DNA from 2 places in the Mammaliicoccus fleurettii genome. Region 2 is predicted to be linked to the other one. Evidence: riboswitches for the same ligand, from Rfam matches in the RefSeq annotation. Region 2 holds a riboswitch; the other holds the start of a gene.

Region 1 (8,326 bases), on a different contig from region 2:
TTGCGTTAGGATTTTGTGGAGGATTCACTACTTTTTCAACACATATTTTAGAAATTTATGAACAATATTTATTAAAATCATATAAAAAGCTTATAATCTATTTATTATTAACAATTATACTTTCGATTGGTTCTTGTTATTTAGGCTATCATATTTAAATACAATCTTACAATTTTGTTCGTGCATGCTTGCCTACCTTTTTATACAATCTTACGATTTTGTAAGTACATGCTTGCCTAGGGGTATGGCTCGAGCCTGTAGTCTCTCACTCATACTATTCCCTCAGGCGTCCGCACTTACAAAATCGTTGCAAATATTTATTTTATATAGAAAACAGGTTTTTCTAAGAGTTAGCTAAATGATTATCATTAAAATGCTAGGACATTTATGTCAAAGGCAATTAATCTTAAGTGTCTATATTTACATAAGTTGAGAAAAGTGTAAGCAAGGGTATCCATATTCACATAAGTAGAAAGACGTGTAAATAAGGATACCTATGTTAACACAAGTCAGTAGAAGTGTTAGCAAAGATGTCCATAGTCACAAAAGTGGAAAGAAGTGTAAGTAAGGATGCCTATATTAACACAAGTCAGTAGAAGTGTTAGCAAAGATGTCCATAGTCACACAAGTCGAAAGAAGTGTAACTAAGGGTATCTATATTCACACAAGTCGAAAGAAGTGTAACTAAGGGTATCTATATTCACACAAGTCGAAAGAAGTGTAAGCATGCGCATAAATAAATATCAACAAAGTCTAAATTTCCCAATATGATTTTCATAAAAAATAAGAGCAGAAATTCATTATTAAAATTGAATTTCTGCTCTTATAAAATTTTCTAGGACAAATATATCCTAAGCTCTGATTTATTTTATTTACCTGTGAAAGATTCTGGGTCTGGACCAATTCTTTCATCTTTATTTAAAGCATTTAATCTTGATAATTGGCTATCTGATAATTCAAAATCAAATACATTTAAATTTTCTTCTATTCGAGATGGTGTCACTGATTTTGGTATTACAACGATATTCTCATCAATATTCCATCTTATAATGACTTGTGCAGGTGTTTTACCTAATTCATTTGCTATTTCTTTAACAACTTCATCTTCTAATATTTGTCCATTCATTAATGGAGACCATGATTGTGCTACAATTTTTTGAGCTTCTAAGTATGTTCTCAAATCTTTTTGAATTAAATAAGGGTGACATTCGATTTGATTAATCACTGGTTTTATAGAAGCTTCTTGCAACAATTCTTCTAAATGATTGACATGGAAATTACTTACACCTATATTTTTAATTTTCCCTTCATTATATAGATCTTCCATGGCTTTCCATGTTTCAGAAATCAAAGCTTTATCTTGACCTGGCCAATGGATTAAATATAAATCAACATAATCTAAACCTAATCTCTTTAATGAAGCTTCATATGCTGATTGTACATTTTCTCTACCATAATCTGACATCCAAAGTTTAGTTGTGATAAACAAATCTTCTCTGTTTAAACCAGCTTCCTTTAAACCTTCTTTAATACCTTGACCTACTTTTTCTTCGTTTTGATAAGTTTGTGCAGTATCAATATGTTTATAGCCACTAATTATTGCATGTTTAACAGCTTCTCGACATTCATCATTATTTTCCACTCTAAATGTACCTAATCCTAGCGCTGGTATGCTATTACCGTTATAAAACTCAACTAATTTCTGTGTCATTATATTGCCTCCTGGTTTCCTTAAATACTTAGATTAATATTGAAACGACTTTAGTCTCAAGGTAAGGTTCTATACCTTCAGAACCGCCTTCTCGTCCAAAGCCACTTTCTTTCATGCCTCCGAATGGTATATGAGCAGCACTTGGGCCACCATCATTCCATCCAATTACACCATAATCTAAGTTCTCATACAATTGTATACCAATACTATAGTTCTCTGTAAAGAAATATGCTGCAAGTCCAAATGGCGTATCGTTAGCTTTTTGAATAACTTCATCAATTTCTTTATATGTTGTAATTGGTGCTACCGGTCCAAATGTTTCCTCAACCATAATTTGCATATCGTCAGTTACATCTGCAAGTACTGTAGGTGTTATATAATAACCACCATCTCTATAGCTATCTCCTCCTGTTACGATTCGTGCACCTTTACTTGTTGCATCGTCTATATGAGATTTTATTTTTTCAAATCCATCTGCATTAATAACCGGTCCAATATCTGTAGATTCATCTTGACCATTACCTACTTTTAATTTACTTACTTCTGATCTTAATGACTCTTCAAATGAATCTTTAATGGATTCATGAACATAAATTCTATTTGCACAGACACAAGTTTGACCCGCATTTCTAAATTTTGAAGCAATTGTTCCTTTAACTGCTTTATCAATGTCTGCATCTTCATGGACTATAAGTGGCGCGTGACCTCCTAGTTCTAAAGTCACTTTTTTAAGTGTAGAACTCGATTGTTCCATTAATTGCTTACCAACTGGTGTAGATCCAGTGTATGTTATTTTTGAAATCAATGGATGCTTAGTAAATATTTTCCCTATATCTTTACCTGTTCCATTTACATATTGAATTACATCTTTTTCAAAACCAGCTTCATGAGCTAAATCAACTAATTTCATAGTCGTAAGTGGCGTATCCTGTGCAGGTTTACATATAAATGTACATCCTGCTGCTAATGCCGGAGCTGCCTTTCTAGTCATCATTGCTGCTGGGAAATTCCAAGGAGTTATACTAGCGACGACTCCAACAGGCGCTCTCGTTACAATTAATCTCTTATTATCTACATGTTCTGGTATTGTTCTACCATAAGTACGTTTTGCTTCTTCAGCAAACCATAAAATATAATCAGTCGCATATTTAACCTCACCTTTAGATTCTTTTAAAGGCTTTCCACTTTCCTTAGTCATAGTTAAAGCAATTTCATCTATGTTTTTTAAAATCAATTCATACCATTTATACAATAAAGCACTTCTATCGTGGGCAGGTTTCTTCTTATAATCTTGGAATACTTCATGTGAACGTTTAATTTTTTCATTAATTTCATCTTCACTATTATTTTTTAACGTTTCAATCACTTCACCAGTTGCCGGATTCTTAACATCAAATTCTTCATTTCCCATTTTATATTCCACCTTTTTTATATAAAAATAGCGCTACATAATATGCAGCGCTTTGTTTCTAAGGATTAAACTTTTCAATTTCATCCATAATTCTTTCAAGGTCTTCCACACTATATTGGAATCTACCATGGAAGACAAATTTATTAAAGAAATGTTGTAGTTGTTTTTCTCCTACTAACACTTTAATGTTAGGATCTTGTGAGTAATTACTTATAGTAGCTTCACTCACTTCATTAGGATGGAAGTATATGATTGGTGTTGGTGTATATTTAAGTTCCAGTTGTCGTTGTAATTCTTCTGTTGTACCATCAACTTCTTTAACTTCATCAGTATATGAATGAAATGCTGCAGTTTTATTATTTGATTGTTTTTCTAGTAATAACGTTTGTTCTTTATTTGGATTTAAATCCAAAGTTCCAAAAACTTGTCCTAATACTGGAAAATCATTAAACTGCTGTTCTGTAATACCGTGATAGATGTGACCACTTACTAAATTTGAGTCAATAACATAAATGCCTGTTCTAGTTAATACTAAATGGTCTATTTGTCTTACTTTGCCTAAAGGATCTTTAGGTAAAAATATATTAGCCATTATATGCATATCTTCAGGTCTAATTCTACGTTCATTTACAAGTTGATCTCTTAATTCTAATAAATGTCTATCAGTTATATATTCCCCTTCATTCTTGGAAAATAACTTTAATGAGTCAATTTCTCTTTCTTTTTGTGAAATTTCTTGTTGATGTGATTCTTTTTGTTTAGTTAGAACCTTTTTATTCTCTACTCTTTCATGATCTAACTTCTCTTTGTGCTCAGATTTTAGCGACTCGTTTTGTTGTTTATGAGATTCTTGAATCTTAGTCAAAGATTTTTTCTTTTGTTTTAACGAAACAAAGAATAATATAATAAATAATATCGCAATAACAACTGCTGCGATTAATCCATAATGAATCGGTTCTAATTGACTCATAATTGCAGATCGCTCCCTTTCATAAGTATTACTTCTATTATAGTAAAAAATTCAAATTAATTCAGTATTTATCATAAAATATATTAATTATCCCATTATATTTTTTAATACTTCGTACATTTGAATAGTTATTCCTCACTTTAATAGTAAATTAATTTAATTTCCAATAAAAACACTTTAAATAACATGTACAAAACCTATAAGCAAAGTCCAATGTTTGCAGAAATTAAAAAAGCACTGTATAAAAAGGTAATTTTTTATACAGTGCTTTTTAGTTTATTTAAGTAAATCTTTTAATAAGTCTACTTTATCTAATTCTTCCCAAGGTAATTGAACATCTGTTCTTCCAAAATGTCCATATGCTGCAGTTTTTTTATAAATAGGTTGTCTTAAATTCAGCATTTGTATAATGCCTGCAGGTCTTAAGTCAAATACTTCTCTAATTTTTTCTACTAAAGTTGTTTCTTCAACTTTACCAGTTCCAAATGTTTCTATTGATATTGAAACTGGCTGAGCCACACCTATTGCATATGCTAACTGAACTTCACATTTGTCTGCAAGTCCACTAGCGACAATATTTTTAGCTACATAACGCGCTGCATAAGCTCCTGATCTATCCACTTTAGTTGGATCTTTCCCACTGAAACATCCACCGCCATGTCTAGCATAACCACCGTATGTATCTACGATAATTTTTCTTCCAGTTAATCCTGCATCACCTTGTGGTCCACCAATTACAAATCTACCTGTTGGATTAATAAAGAATTTAGTTTCATCATCTAATAATTCTTTAGGAACGATTGGGTAAATAACATGATCTTTAATATCTTGTTGTATTTTTTCTAGTTCAATTTTTTCATGATGTTGTGAAGAAATAACAATTGTATCAACTCTTACAGGTTTATCATTCTCGTCATATTCAACTGTTACTTGTGTCTTACCATCTGGACGTAAATAATCTAAAGTGCCTTCTTTACGAACATCTGTTAATCGTTTAGCTAATTGATGTGCTAAATAACCTGGTAACGGCATATAAGTTTCTGTTTCATTTGTTGCATATCCGAACATAAGCCCTTGGTCTCCTGCACCAATAGACTCAATTTCTCTATCTGTTAAGTCATCTCTATCTTCTAACGCACAATCTACACCTTGCGCTATATCTGGAGATTGTTCATCAATTGCAGTTAAAATTGCCATTGTTTGAAAATCATAGCCATATTTTGCTCTCGTATATCCTATATCTTTTACAGTTTGTCTTACTACTTTAGGTATATCAACATATGTTGAAGTTGAAATTTCACCTGCAATTAAAGCCATACCTGTTGTTACTGTTGTTTCGCAAGCGACTCTAGCTTTAGGGTCACCTTTTAATAATTCGTCCAAAATTGCGTCAGAAATTTGATCCGCAATCTTATCTGGATGCCCTTCTGTTACTGATTCAGATGTGAAGAGTCTTCTATTCTTTAACATAAAAAATCTCCTTTAAATAATGTTGTACGGTCTCTTTCTCTGCGCAAATAAAAAGTGCCCTCTCTCAATAAAAATAGAGAGAAGGCACACTCGTCCATTCGCTCTTATCGTTCAGACAATATTGGTCTGCAAACGGTTTGGCACCTTTCTTTCAAATAGAAAGAGGTTGCTGGGTTTCATTGGGTCCATGTCCCTCCACCACTCAGGATAAGAGAATCCGTCAAAGACGATAATACTAGAGTTTTCTGATTATGTCAATGCAACGAAATATAATTCAATTGTCATAAATTTTTAAAATAAATTTTCCTATTAGTATAGACTATATATTTTAATGTGTTATACTAATTCCATGAAAATGCTTACAACACTAATATAAGACATGGGGGTCGTCATTTATGGCAATACAGTCAATTACAGAATCAATCGAACTTTCTAACCTTCTTAATAAGGAAACTACACACAAACAACTCTCTAGAACTGAATTATATAGTCATATTCTAGAATCTGGTGAAGGGGTATTAACTGAATCTGGTGCTATTAGAATGGAAACAGGGAAATATACCGGACGTTCACCTAAAGATAAATTTATTGTAAAAGAAGCAGATACAGAACAAGATATTGATTGGGGAACAATCAATCAACCTATCTCAGAAAATAGCTTCTTAAATTTATATGATCAAGTTATTGACTATTTAAACCAAAAATCACAACTTTATGTCTTCAATGGATATGCTGGTGCAGATGAATCATCACGCTTAGATTTACGTGTGATTAATGAGTTACCTTGGCATAATCTATTTGCTCAAAATATGTTTATACGTCCTGAAACTAAAGAAGATGCACTTAATATTAATCCTAACTTTACTGTTATCAGTGCACCTGGATTTAAAGCAAATCCAGAAAAGGACGGCACAAACTCTGAAACATTTATTATCACTTCATTCAAACATCGCGTTATATTAATTGGTGGTACTGAATATGCTGGTGAAATGAAAAAAGGTATATTCTCAGTTATGAACTACTTGTTACCTAAAAAAGGCATTATGAGCATGCATTGCTCAGCTAATGTTGGTTATAACAAAGATGTCGCTTTATTCTTCGGTCTATCTGGAACAGGTAAAACAACTTTATCTGCTGATCCAAATAGAAAACTTATCGGAGACGACGAACACGGTTGGAATGAGAATGGAGTCTTCAATATCGAAGGAGGCTGTTACGCTAAAACAGTAAGCCTTAGTCGAGAAAAAGAACCACAAATTTATGATGCAATTCGATATGGTACAGTATTAGAAAATGTAGGTGTTAAATCTTGTGGATCAGTTGATTACAACGACACTTCATTAACTGAAAATACTAGAGCAGCATACCCTATCGATTTTATAGATAATATTGTAACACCATCAATTGCAGCTCATCCAAATACAATCATCTTCTTAACAGCAGATGCATTTGGTGTATTACCTCCAATTTCAAAATTAGATAAATCACAAGCGATGTATCACTTCTTAAGTGGATTTACATCTAAATTAGCAGGAACAGAAAGAGGCGTAACGAGTCCACAACCTGTATTCTCAACTTGTTTCGGCTCTCCATTCTTACCATTACATGCGACAGAATATGCAGAATTACTAGGTAAATTAATTGACGAACATGATGTAGATGTTTACTTAGTGAACACTGGCTGGACTGGTGGAGAGTATGGTGTAGGTTCTAGAATGGACTTAAAACATACACGCTCAATGATTCGTCGTGCAATAAGTGGAGAAATCAAAAATTCTGAATTTGTTAAAGATGATATTTTTGGTCTAAATATTCCTAAACACGTTTCAGGAGTACCATCAGAAATATTATACCCACGTAATACATGGGTATCAGCAGAAGCATATGATGAAAAAGCTAAACAACTTGCTTCAGATTTCAAAGAAAACTTCTGTAAATTTGGAGAAACTTCAGAACACATTCAAGCAGAAGGCGGATTTACTTTTAATCGTTAAAATTAACCCCATGTATAAAAAAACCTTAAAGTTGAACTGAAATTCAACTTTAAGGGTTTTTGTTTTCACATTTATCCATCCAATTATGAATTTGAATGAGTGTCTGTTTTTCTTTTTCAGGTCTAAATACATGCCCTTCTCCTTGTTCATAAATCGTGCTATATTCTACATTATGTTCTTTTAAATGTTCTTCTAAATGGTACGCCATATTGATATTAACTTGTTTATCTTTATCACCATGAACAATTAAAATTGGCGGGCTATCTTGATTAATGTTTTTCAAAGCATTTCTACGTTCATATTCTTCATATTGCTTTTTAGGATGTCCAACCATCCTTTTTAACATTCCTCGTAAATCAATTCTCTCTTCATACATCATAAGTAAATCAGTTACTCCGCCCCAAATTATATAACTTGTTGCTTTAACTGTTTGATACGTAAGTAAGCCTTGTATACCGCCTCTAGAAAAACCTATAATATGAACAGGTATTTGCGGGTATTTTTCTTTTAATATATTGATACCAACAATTACATCATTTAAATCGTCTCCACAAAAATGATCTCTTCCTTCGCTTCCGTTACTTCCTCGATAATAAGGAGCGAATACTAATGTATTTTTATTTTTAAATTGAGACATTCTTGCTGGCCTTACTCTACCAACTTGTCCTTTACCACCTCGTAAATAAACAACGATTCTTTCAACGTTTTTATGAGGTGTCATTAGCAACCCTCTAACTTTAAGTCGATCTACAATATAAATCACTTCTTCT
Region 2 (8,326 bases):
TACACACATTAAATGGTAGTGGTTTAGCAGTTGGTCGTACATTTGCAGCAATCGTTGAAAATTATCAAAATGAAGATGGATCAATCACTGTCCCTGAAGCATTAGTACCATTTATGGGCGGACAAAAAATAATTGAATTATAATTGAATTAAAACTTTGAAAAAGGGTAATCATATATTGGTTACCTTTTTTTAGATTTAATGCTTGAATATACTTTTTATACCTGATATACTAAGTATACAATATAAATAAAGGGAGTTTTGACACATGACTAATTTCAATTTTGACAAAGCACACAGTAGTTTAGAATTTACAGTAAAACATTTAATGGTATCTCGCGTAAAAGGTACTTTTGAAGATTATGATGTAGCAGTATCAGGAGATATAAATGATCTTTCATCATTAAAAGCAACAGTAACAATTAAATCAAACTCAATTAACACTAAAAATCCTGACCGTGACGCACACTTAAAATCAGCAGATTTCTTCAGTGCAGATGATAATCCAAACATTACGTTTGAAACAAAATCTATTAGTGAAGATTCAATCACTGGTGATTTAACAATGGCTGGTACAACTCATGAAGAAACATTCGATGTTGACTTCAATGGCGTTAGTAAAAACCCATTAAACGGTGAAACAGTTACAGGTTTCGTAGTTAACGGTAAAATTGATCGTGAAAAATATGGCGTATCATTTAACCAAGCACTAGAAACTGGTGGCGTAATGATCGGTAGAGAAGTTAAATTCGAAGCAAGTGCAGAATTCGGTTTAAGCGAATAATTTAAAATAGATTATTTAATGATTAGAGAGTTTAGGACATGAATCCTAACTCAAAATAAATAAGCATATCACGTAACTGATTTTATATAGGTTACAGTGATATGCTTATTTTTTATACAAACTTACGATTTTGTAAAGTGCATGCTTGCCTAGGGTATGGCTCGAGCCTGTAGTCTCTCACACATACTATTCCCTCAGGCGTCCGCACTATACAAAATCGTTACTAATAATCTGTTTTTATAAAATCTTACGATTTTGTATGTGCATGCTTGCCTAGGGGTATGGCTCGAGCCTGTAGTCTCTCACACATACTATTCCCTCAGGCGTCCGCACTATACAAAATCATTAATAATATCTATTTTTATAAAATCTTACGATTTTGTACGTGCATGCTTGCCTAGGGTAGGGTACGGTTCTGTAGTTTCTCACTCATATTTTTTCCTCAGGTGCCTTTTTTTAGGCAAGAAAGGTTATGAAAATTGATTTAATATACAATCAGGTCTTATTGCTAAAGTGTGGTATGTATGATAAAAATAAGACATATTTAAAAATAAAAAAAGAGATAAGTCAGACTGAGGTTAGACAAACGTTAGACTAACCTGATTGGCGTTATGTAGTTTGGAGGTAGGCAATTGACCAGTTCTAGTATGACGAATAAAACTTTATTTCTTCAAGGTGTTAAAGATTGTATACCTACGATGCTTGGATATTTTAGTGTTGCATTAGCATTTGGAATTGTAGGTGTTTCATCAGGCTTATCTATTTTAGAAATTGCTTTGTTATCTATCTTTGTATATGCAGGTGCGGCTCAATTTATTATTTGTGCGTTAGTTGCAATTCAATCTCCTATATCAGCTATTTTATTAACTGTATTCTTTGTTAATTCTAGAATGTTTCTTCAAAGTTTAGCGTTAGTCCCAGCGTTTAAAGGTAATGGATTTTGGTCTAATATCGGTATAGGAACACTCGTGACCGACGAATCATTTGGTGTTGCAATAACAAAATATGCTAAAGAAAAAGCTTTAAATGCTACGTGGATGCACGGTTTAAATATTTCTGCTTATTTATTGTGGATATTGACTTCAATAATAGGTGGTTTAGTAGGAAACTTGATTCCGAAGCCTGAAGCTTTTGGTTTAGATTACGCTTTAACAGCGATGTTTATATTTTTACTCGTCGCACAGTTTGAAACAATACATAAAACCAAAGTTTTCTTTTATATATTTTTAATTGTCTTAACAACCATTTGTATGATAATTCTTACATGTTTTATGCCGACTTATTTATCTATTATTTTAGCGACGATCATTGCTTCAGTCGCAGGGGTGGTGTTTGATAAATGAGTATTTCAATGTATTTAATGCTTATTATTTTGGGTTGTTTTATTTTAACGTGGGTTATAAGGGTATCGCCCTTTGCATTTTTATCAAAGGTTGAATTTCCTAAAAGTGTGATTAAATGGCTGCAATATGTGCCTGTATGTTTATTTACAGCATTGATTGTTGAAGGTATGTTAAATCAAGAAGGTCATTCTGGGTTCACATTCAACTACGAAAGTATTTTCGTTGCCATTCCAACATTGATGATAGCTTTAATTTCTAGAAGTTTAACGATATCAGTTATAGCAGGAATGTTCATCATGGCGATTGTTCGATTAGTCTTTTAATTTCATTCGTTAACTTATTGAAAGAAATGCACTTTTCTAGTATTCTTAATATAAATTATATAGCAAAGCTTATTCAGAGAAGTTAAGGGATTTGGCCCGATGACACTTCAGCAACCGGTCGTTTAAGATACGGTGCTACTACCAACGAGTTTACTCGCATAATAAGGATGATGAGGACTTCTTACTTCTTTAACGAGTAAGAAGTCTTTCTATTTAATAACAAGGAGGTTCTAATATGCTTATTTCTCGAGACACAGGTTTAGTTGAACTAGGACATTTCGAAACAGAATCTGGTGAAGTGATAGATAATTTAAAGCTTCAATATGAATATGTAGGTCACAAAGGACAGCCTTTAGTTGTTGTTTGTCATGCTTTAACAGGGAATCATCTTACTTATGGAGATGATGAAAATCCAGGTTGGTGGAGAGAAATTATTGATGGTGGTTATCTTTCAATCAATGATTATCAGTTTATAACATTCAATGTGATTGGTAGCCCTTATGGTTCAAGCTCTAAATTGAATACGCCCGACTTTCCTGAGAGATTGTCTATGAGAGATATTTCTAAAGCAAATATTTTAGCGTTAAAACATTTTGGCTACGAAAAAATAGATGTATTAATTGGTGGTTCTCTAGGTGGAATGCAAACTTTAGAAATGCTTTATGACGGATCTATTGAAGTTAAAAAAGCAGTTATATTAGCAGCTACAGAGAAGACTTCATCATATAGTAGAGCGTTTAATGAGATTGCTAGACAAGTTATAAATATGAATGGACAAGATGGCTTAAGTATCGCAAGACAGATAGGCTTCTTAACTTACCGTTCAAGTAAAGATTATGAATCGAGATTTTCAGCGGATGATGTAGTGAGTTACCAAAAATATCAAGGTAATAAATTTAAAGATGTCTTCAATAAAGATTGTTATTTAACATTGTTAGATGTATTAGATAGTCATGACATATTTAAAGGTCGTGATGATGTCGAAGAAAGGTTACAACAACTCGAAACGAAAGTATTAACTTTAGGGTTCGCTGATGATTTATTGTATCCAGATGATCAAGTTAGAGCTTTAGGTAGATTCTTTAAATATCATAGACATTTCTTCGTACCAGACAATGTTGGCCATGATGGATTTCTATTAAACTTTGGAGATTGGGCACCTTACGTATATCACTTCTTAAAATTACATAAATTTAAAGCGCGTTAATATCATCTGAAAAGTCACGTACGTTGTTTTAAGCGTTAAAAATCTGTAAAATAGAGAAAGATGTTTAAATTAGATTGGGAAGTGAAAAATTTGTCTTTTAAAGTCGATATAAAAGCGACAATTATTGCAACATTAGTACTTGTGCTTAGTGTGATTGTCATGAGTCTTGTACCATATTTAGCGATTATTATATTACCGTTCATTACGATACCCGGAACAATACTCTGGTATCGATCTAAACCGTCATTTTTTGTGACAGTCGTCGTGACCTTATGTGCGACCGTATTATTTAATAATGTATTTTTATTAACAGTCATGACGCTTATGATATTTATGAGTGTTTTCATAGGTCAATTGCTCGTTGAACGTACATCAAAAGAACGTATTCTATACTTAGTGACAACGTTTATGAGTATTTTAACAATAGGTAGTGTATTAATTTTACAAATTACGGGAAACCTACCTTTAACAAGCAAGTTTTTCAGTCAGTATCATGATGTTTTAATTTCTTACTTTGAAATGGGTGGAAATTTAACGACTGAAATTGAAGAAACATTACAAACTTCATTAGAAATATTACAAGCAAGTATTCCTGGGTATATAGTATTATGGGTATTTTTATTAGTATTTGTTAATTTACTTGTGACATTCCCTATACTAAGAAAATTCAAAGTAGCGACACCAGTATTTAGACCATTATTTATGTGGCAAATTAATAGAAGTGTAGCTTTTGTATTTGTGATAACCGTGCTGATAAGTTTGTTTGTAACGAAAGAAAATGTTGTGATGTATGGCATAGTCACTAACTTACAATTTGTGTTAGAATGGGTTATATTTATTCAAGCATTATCGTTGTTCCATTTATTTGTAAAAGTGAAAAAACTACCTGTTGTTGTGGGAGTTTTGATATTTGTATTGGCATTTGTGTTTAAACCATTTGCGTACTTATTTGGATTGATGGATATTTGGTTTAATTTAAAACAACGCATAAAAAAGTAAATTGAGGTGAGTTTATGAACCGTCAATCAGTTAAGAAAGCCCTAATATTTCCGTACATAATTATGATGATATTAGCTTTAGTGATACTTGTATTCAGTTTTTTTAATTCTATATATTGGGCGATTATTTCGACGGTTGTTACAGTAATTCTAATTGCAGTGAGCATATTTTTTATTAGAAAGAGCTTCTTAAAATTAGATTTATATATTGGGAGTTTAGCCGGAAGAATTACTAAAAGTAAAACGAGTGCTGTCAGTGACTTACCAATAGGTGTAATACTATTAGATAAAAAAGATCATATCGAATGGATTAATAATTTTATAAATAAACGTATAGAACGAGATGTTTTAGACGAACCAATTAATGAAGTTTTTCCAAATATTTTAAAAAGATTAGAAAACACACATGAAGTAGAGATTGAAGAAGGTTCTTATAAATATAAAGTTACATATACTGAAGATGAAAAAGCTATTTATCTGTTTGATATAACAGAGTCTTCACATGTATATGAATTATATGAAAATGAAAAACCGATCATAGCGACAATTTTCTTAGATAATTATGACGAAATTACTCAGAACATGAATGATTCTCAACGTTCTGAAGTCAATAGTATCATTACACGTGTTATAGACGATTGGTCATCACGTTATCAACTATTTATTAAACGATATAGTTCTGATCAATTTATAGCATTATTAAATAACAGCATTCTAGAAGATATTGAAACATTGAAGTTCAATTTATTAGATGACTTAAGAGATAGAACAAGAGAAATTGGACACCAGTTAACATTGAGTATCGGTATTGGTGAAGGTAGTGAGAACTTAATTGAATTAGGTGAGCTATCACAATCAAGTTTAGACTTAGCGCTCGGACGTGGTGGAGACCAAGTTGCAATTAAGAATAGTAATGGTAATGTGAGATTTTATGGTGGTAAAACAGACCCAATGGAAAAAAGAACAAGAGTCCGTGCCCGTGTTATTTCACATGCATTAAGAGATATCTTAATTGAAGGTGACAAGGTTATTATTATGGGTCATAAATCACCTGATATGGATGCAATCGGTGCAGCAATCGGTGTTTCTCGTATAGCCAAAATGAATAATTTAGAGTCTTATATTGTGTTGAATGACTCTGATATTGATAGTACATTAGAACGTGTTATGACTGAAATAGACGAGAAGCCTGACCTTAAGGAAAGATTTATTACTTCAGAAGAAGCATGGCATGAAATGACACCACGTACAACGCTAGTAGTTGTAGACACGCATAAACCTGAACTAGTAATAGATGAGAACTTGTTGAATAAAGCAAATAGAAAAGTAGTGATCGACCATCATCGTCGAGGAGAAAGCATTATATCTAGTCCGCTACTTGTTTATATGGAGCCTTACGCAAGTTCAACTGCTGAACTTGTAACAGAATTGCTAGAATATCAACCAACAGAACATCGTTTAACGAGAATAGAATCAACCATCATGTTAGCAGGTATTATTGTCGATACACGTAACTTTACGTTAAGAACAGGATCACGAACATTTGATGCAGCGAGCTTTTTAAGAAGTCATGGCGCAGATACAATTCTTTGTCAGCATTTCTTAAAGGATGATATAGATACGTACATTAAACGTTCGGATTTAATTAAGACAGTTAAACTGTTACGCAATGGTGTCGCAATTGCTCATGGAGAAGATCATCAAACTTATCACCCTGTTACAGTTGCACAGGCTGCAGATGAGTTGCTAGGCTTAGAAGGTGTGGAAGCATCTTATGTAGTAGCAAGACGATCTGAAGATACAATTGGTATTTCCGCACGCTCGTTAGGTGAAGTGAATGTACAATTAACAATGGAAGCATTAGGTGGAGGCGGTCATTTATCAAATGCGCAACACAAATTAAAAATACATCAGTAGAGAAAGCAATCGAAGAATTAATTAAGGTTGTTGAATCAGACGAAAAAGGAGTGGAAGAATAATGAAAGTTATTTTCACACAAGACGTTAAAGGTAAAGGTAAAAAAGGCGAAGTAAAAGACGTACCAGTAGGTTATGGTCAAAATTACTTAATAAAAAATAATTTTGCTGTTGAAGCAACTCCAGGTAATATGAAACAATTAGAACAACAAAATAAACGCCAAGAAGAGTTGAAACAACAAGAAATAGATGATGCAAAAGCACTTGCAGAAAAATTAAAAGAATTAGAAGTTGAAATTTCTGCTAAAACAGGTGAAGGTGGTAAATTGTTTGGTTCAGTAAGTACTAAACAAATTACACAAGCATTAGAAAAACAACACCAAATTAAAGTAGATAAACGCAAAATGGACTTACCTAATGGCATTCATAGTTTAGGTTATACAAATGTTCCTATTAAACTTCATAATAAAGTTTCTGGAACTTTAAAAGTACACGTTGTTGAAGCTTAAGTAATCCATTAAAATGGTCGGTATTTGATTTACCGACCTATTTTAATGCGTTATAATAAAAAATATTAAAAACGGAAAGGAGTAATCAGTATGGATGGTATGGATAATATGATGAATGCGAAACAAATGCCCCATAGTATAGAGGCTGAACAATCTGTTATCGGTGCAATCTTGATTGATCCTGAACTGATTAACTCAACAGGTGAAACATTAATACCTGAAGCTTTCTATCGTGCAAATCACCAACATATTTTTAGAGCAATGTTGATGTTAAGTGAGCAGAATAAAGAAATTGATTCGGTAACACTGATGGATGAGTTAGCAGCTGAATCTTTGTTAGAAGAAGCGGGTGGCCCAGCATACTTAGCTGAATTAGCAAACAATGTCCCAACAACTAGAAATATTCATTTCTACATAGATATAGTATTTAAACATGCAGTGAAACGTCAATTGATTCGTGTAGCAGATAGTATCGCTGAAGATGGGTATAATCCAGAGCTTGATTTAGAATCGTTGCTAGGTGACGCAGAAAAAAGAATATTAGAGATTTCTGCTTCAAGAGGTACAGAAGGATTCAAAGACATAAAAGATGTCTTAAGTATAGTATTTGATAATGCTGAGCAACTAGACCAAAACAGTGGTCAAACGCCAGGAATACCAACAGGATATAGAGATTTAGACCAAATGACAGCAGGATTTAACCGCAATGATTTAATTATTATTGCGGCACGTCCTTCTGTCGGTAAGACTGCCTTCGCATTAAATATTGCTCAACAAGTAGCAACACATCAAGATTTATACTCTGTTGGAATCTTCTCGCTCGAAATGGGTGCAGATCAGCTGGCAACACGTATGATTTGTAGTACGGGTAATGTTGATTCAAATAGATTGCGTACAGGTTCAATGACAGAAGAAGACTGGAGCAGATTTACAGTTGCAGTAGGTAAACTGTCTCGTACAAAAATATTTATTGATGATACACCAGGTATTCGTATAACGGATATTCGTGCAAAATGTCGTAGACTGAAACAAGAGCATGGATTAGATATGATTGTGATTGACTACCTACAGTTAATTCAAGGTAGCGGTTCACGAAGTTCAGATAACAGACAACAAGAAGTATCTGAAATATCTCGTATGCTTAAAGCAATAGCAAGGGAATTAGAGTGTCCAGTTATCGCATTAAGTCAGTTATCTCGTGGCGTTGAGCAAAGACAAGATAAGAGACCGATGATGAGTGATATTCG

Evidence for each region. Region 2 has a riboswitch for S-adenosylmethionine ahead of metX (homoserine O-acetyltransferase MetX). Riboswitches for the same ligand answer to the same signal wherever they lie in the genome.
Region 1: it holds a riboswitch for S-adenosylmethionine, as region 2 does, so the genes downstream of both, metK (methionine adenosyltransferase) here and metX (homoserine O-acetyltransferase MetX) in region 2, are expected to answer to the same signal.

The regions. Positions count from the first base shown of each region.
Region 1 covers NZ_MWJM01000008.1:74,627-82,952, forward strand. The annotation lists gene B2G86_RS07975 (fluoride efflux transporter FluC) at 1-158, shown strand, start outside; gene B2G86_RS07980 (aldo/keto reductase) at 869-1,711, opposite strand; gene B2G86_RS07985 (NAD-dependent succinate-semialdehyde dehydrogenase) at 1,740-3,122, opposite strand; gene B2G86_RS07990 (nuclease-related domain-containing protein) at 3,181-4,092, opposite strand; gene metK (methionine adenosyltransferase) at 4,369-5,562, opposite strand; SAM riboswitch class I at 5,664-5,776, opposite strand; gene pckA (phosphoenolpyruvate carboxykinase (ATP)) at 5,958-7,556, shown strand; gene B2G86_RS08005 (alpha/beta hydrolase family protein) at 7,606-8,326, opposite strand, start outside.
Region 2 covers NZ_MWJM01000005.1:113,539-121,864, forward strand. The annotation lists gene serS (serine--tRNA ligase) at 1-143, shown strand, start outside; gene B2G86_RS05860 (YceI family protein) at 268-783, shown strand; gene B2G86_RS05865 (AzlC family ABC transporter permease) at 1,431-2,126, shown strand; gene B2G86_RS05870 (AzlD domain-containing protein) at 2,123-2,449, shown strand; SAM riboswitch class I at 2,516-2,617, shown strand; gene metX (homoserine O-acetyltransferase MetX) at 2,685-3,656, shown strand; gene B2G86_RS05880 (DUF2232 domain-containing protein) at 3,738-4,655, shown strand; partial or broken gene B2G86_RS05885 (DHH family phosphoesterase) at 4,670-6,633, shown strand; gene rplI (50S ribosomal protein L9) at 6,633-7,079, shown strand; gene dnaB (replicative DNA helicase) at 7,179-8,326, shown strand, end outside.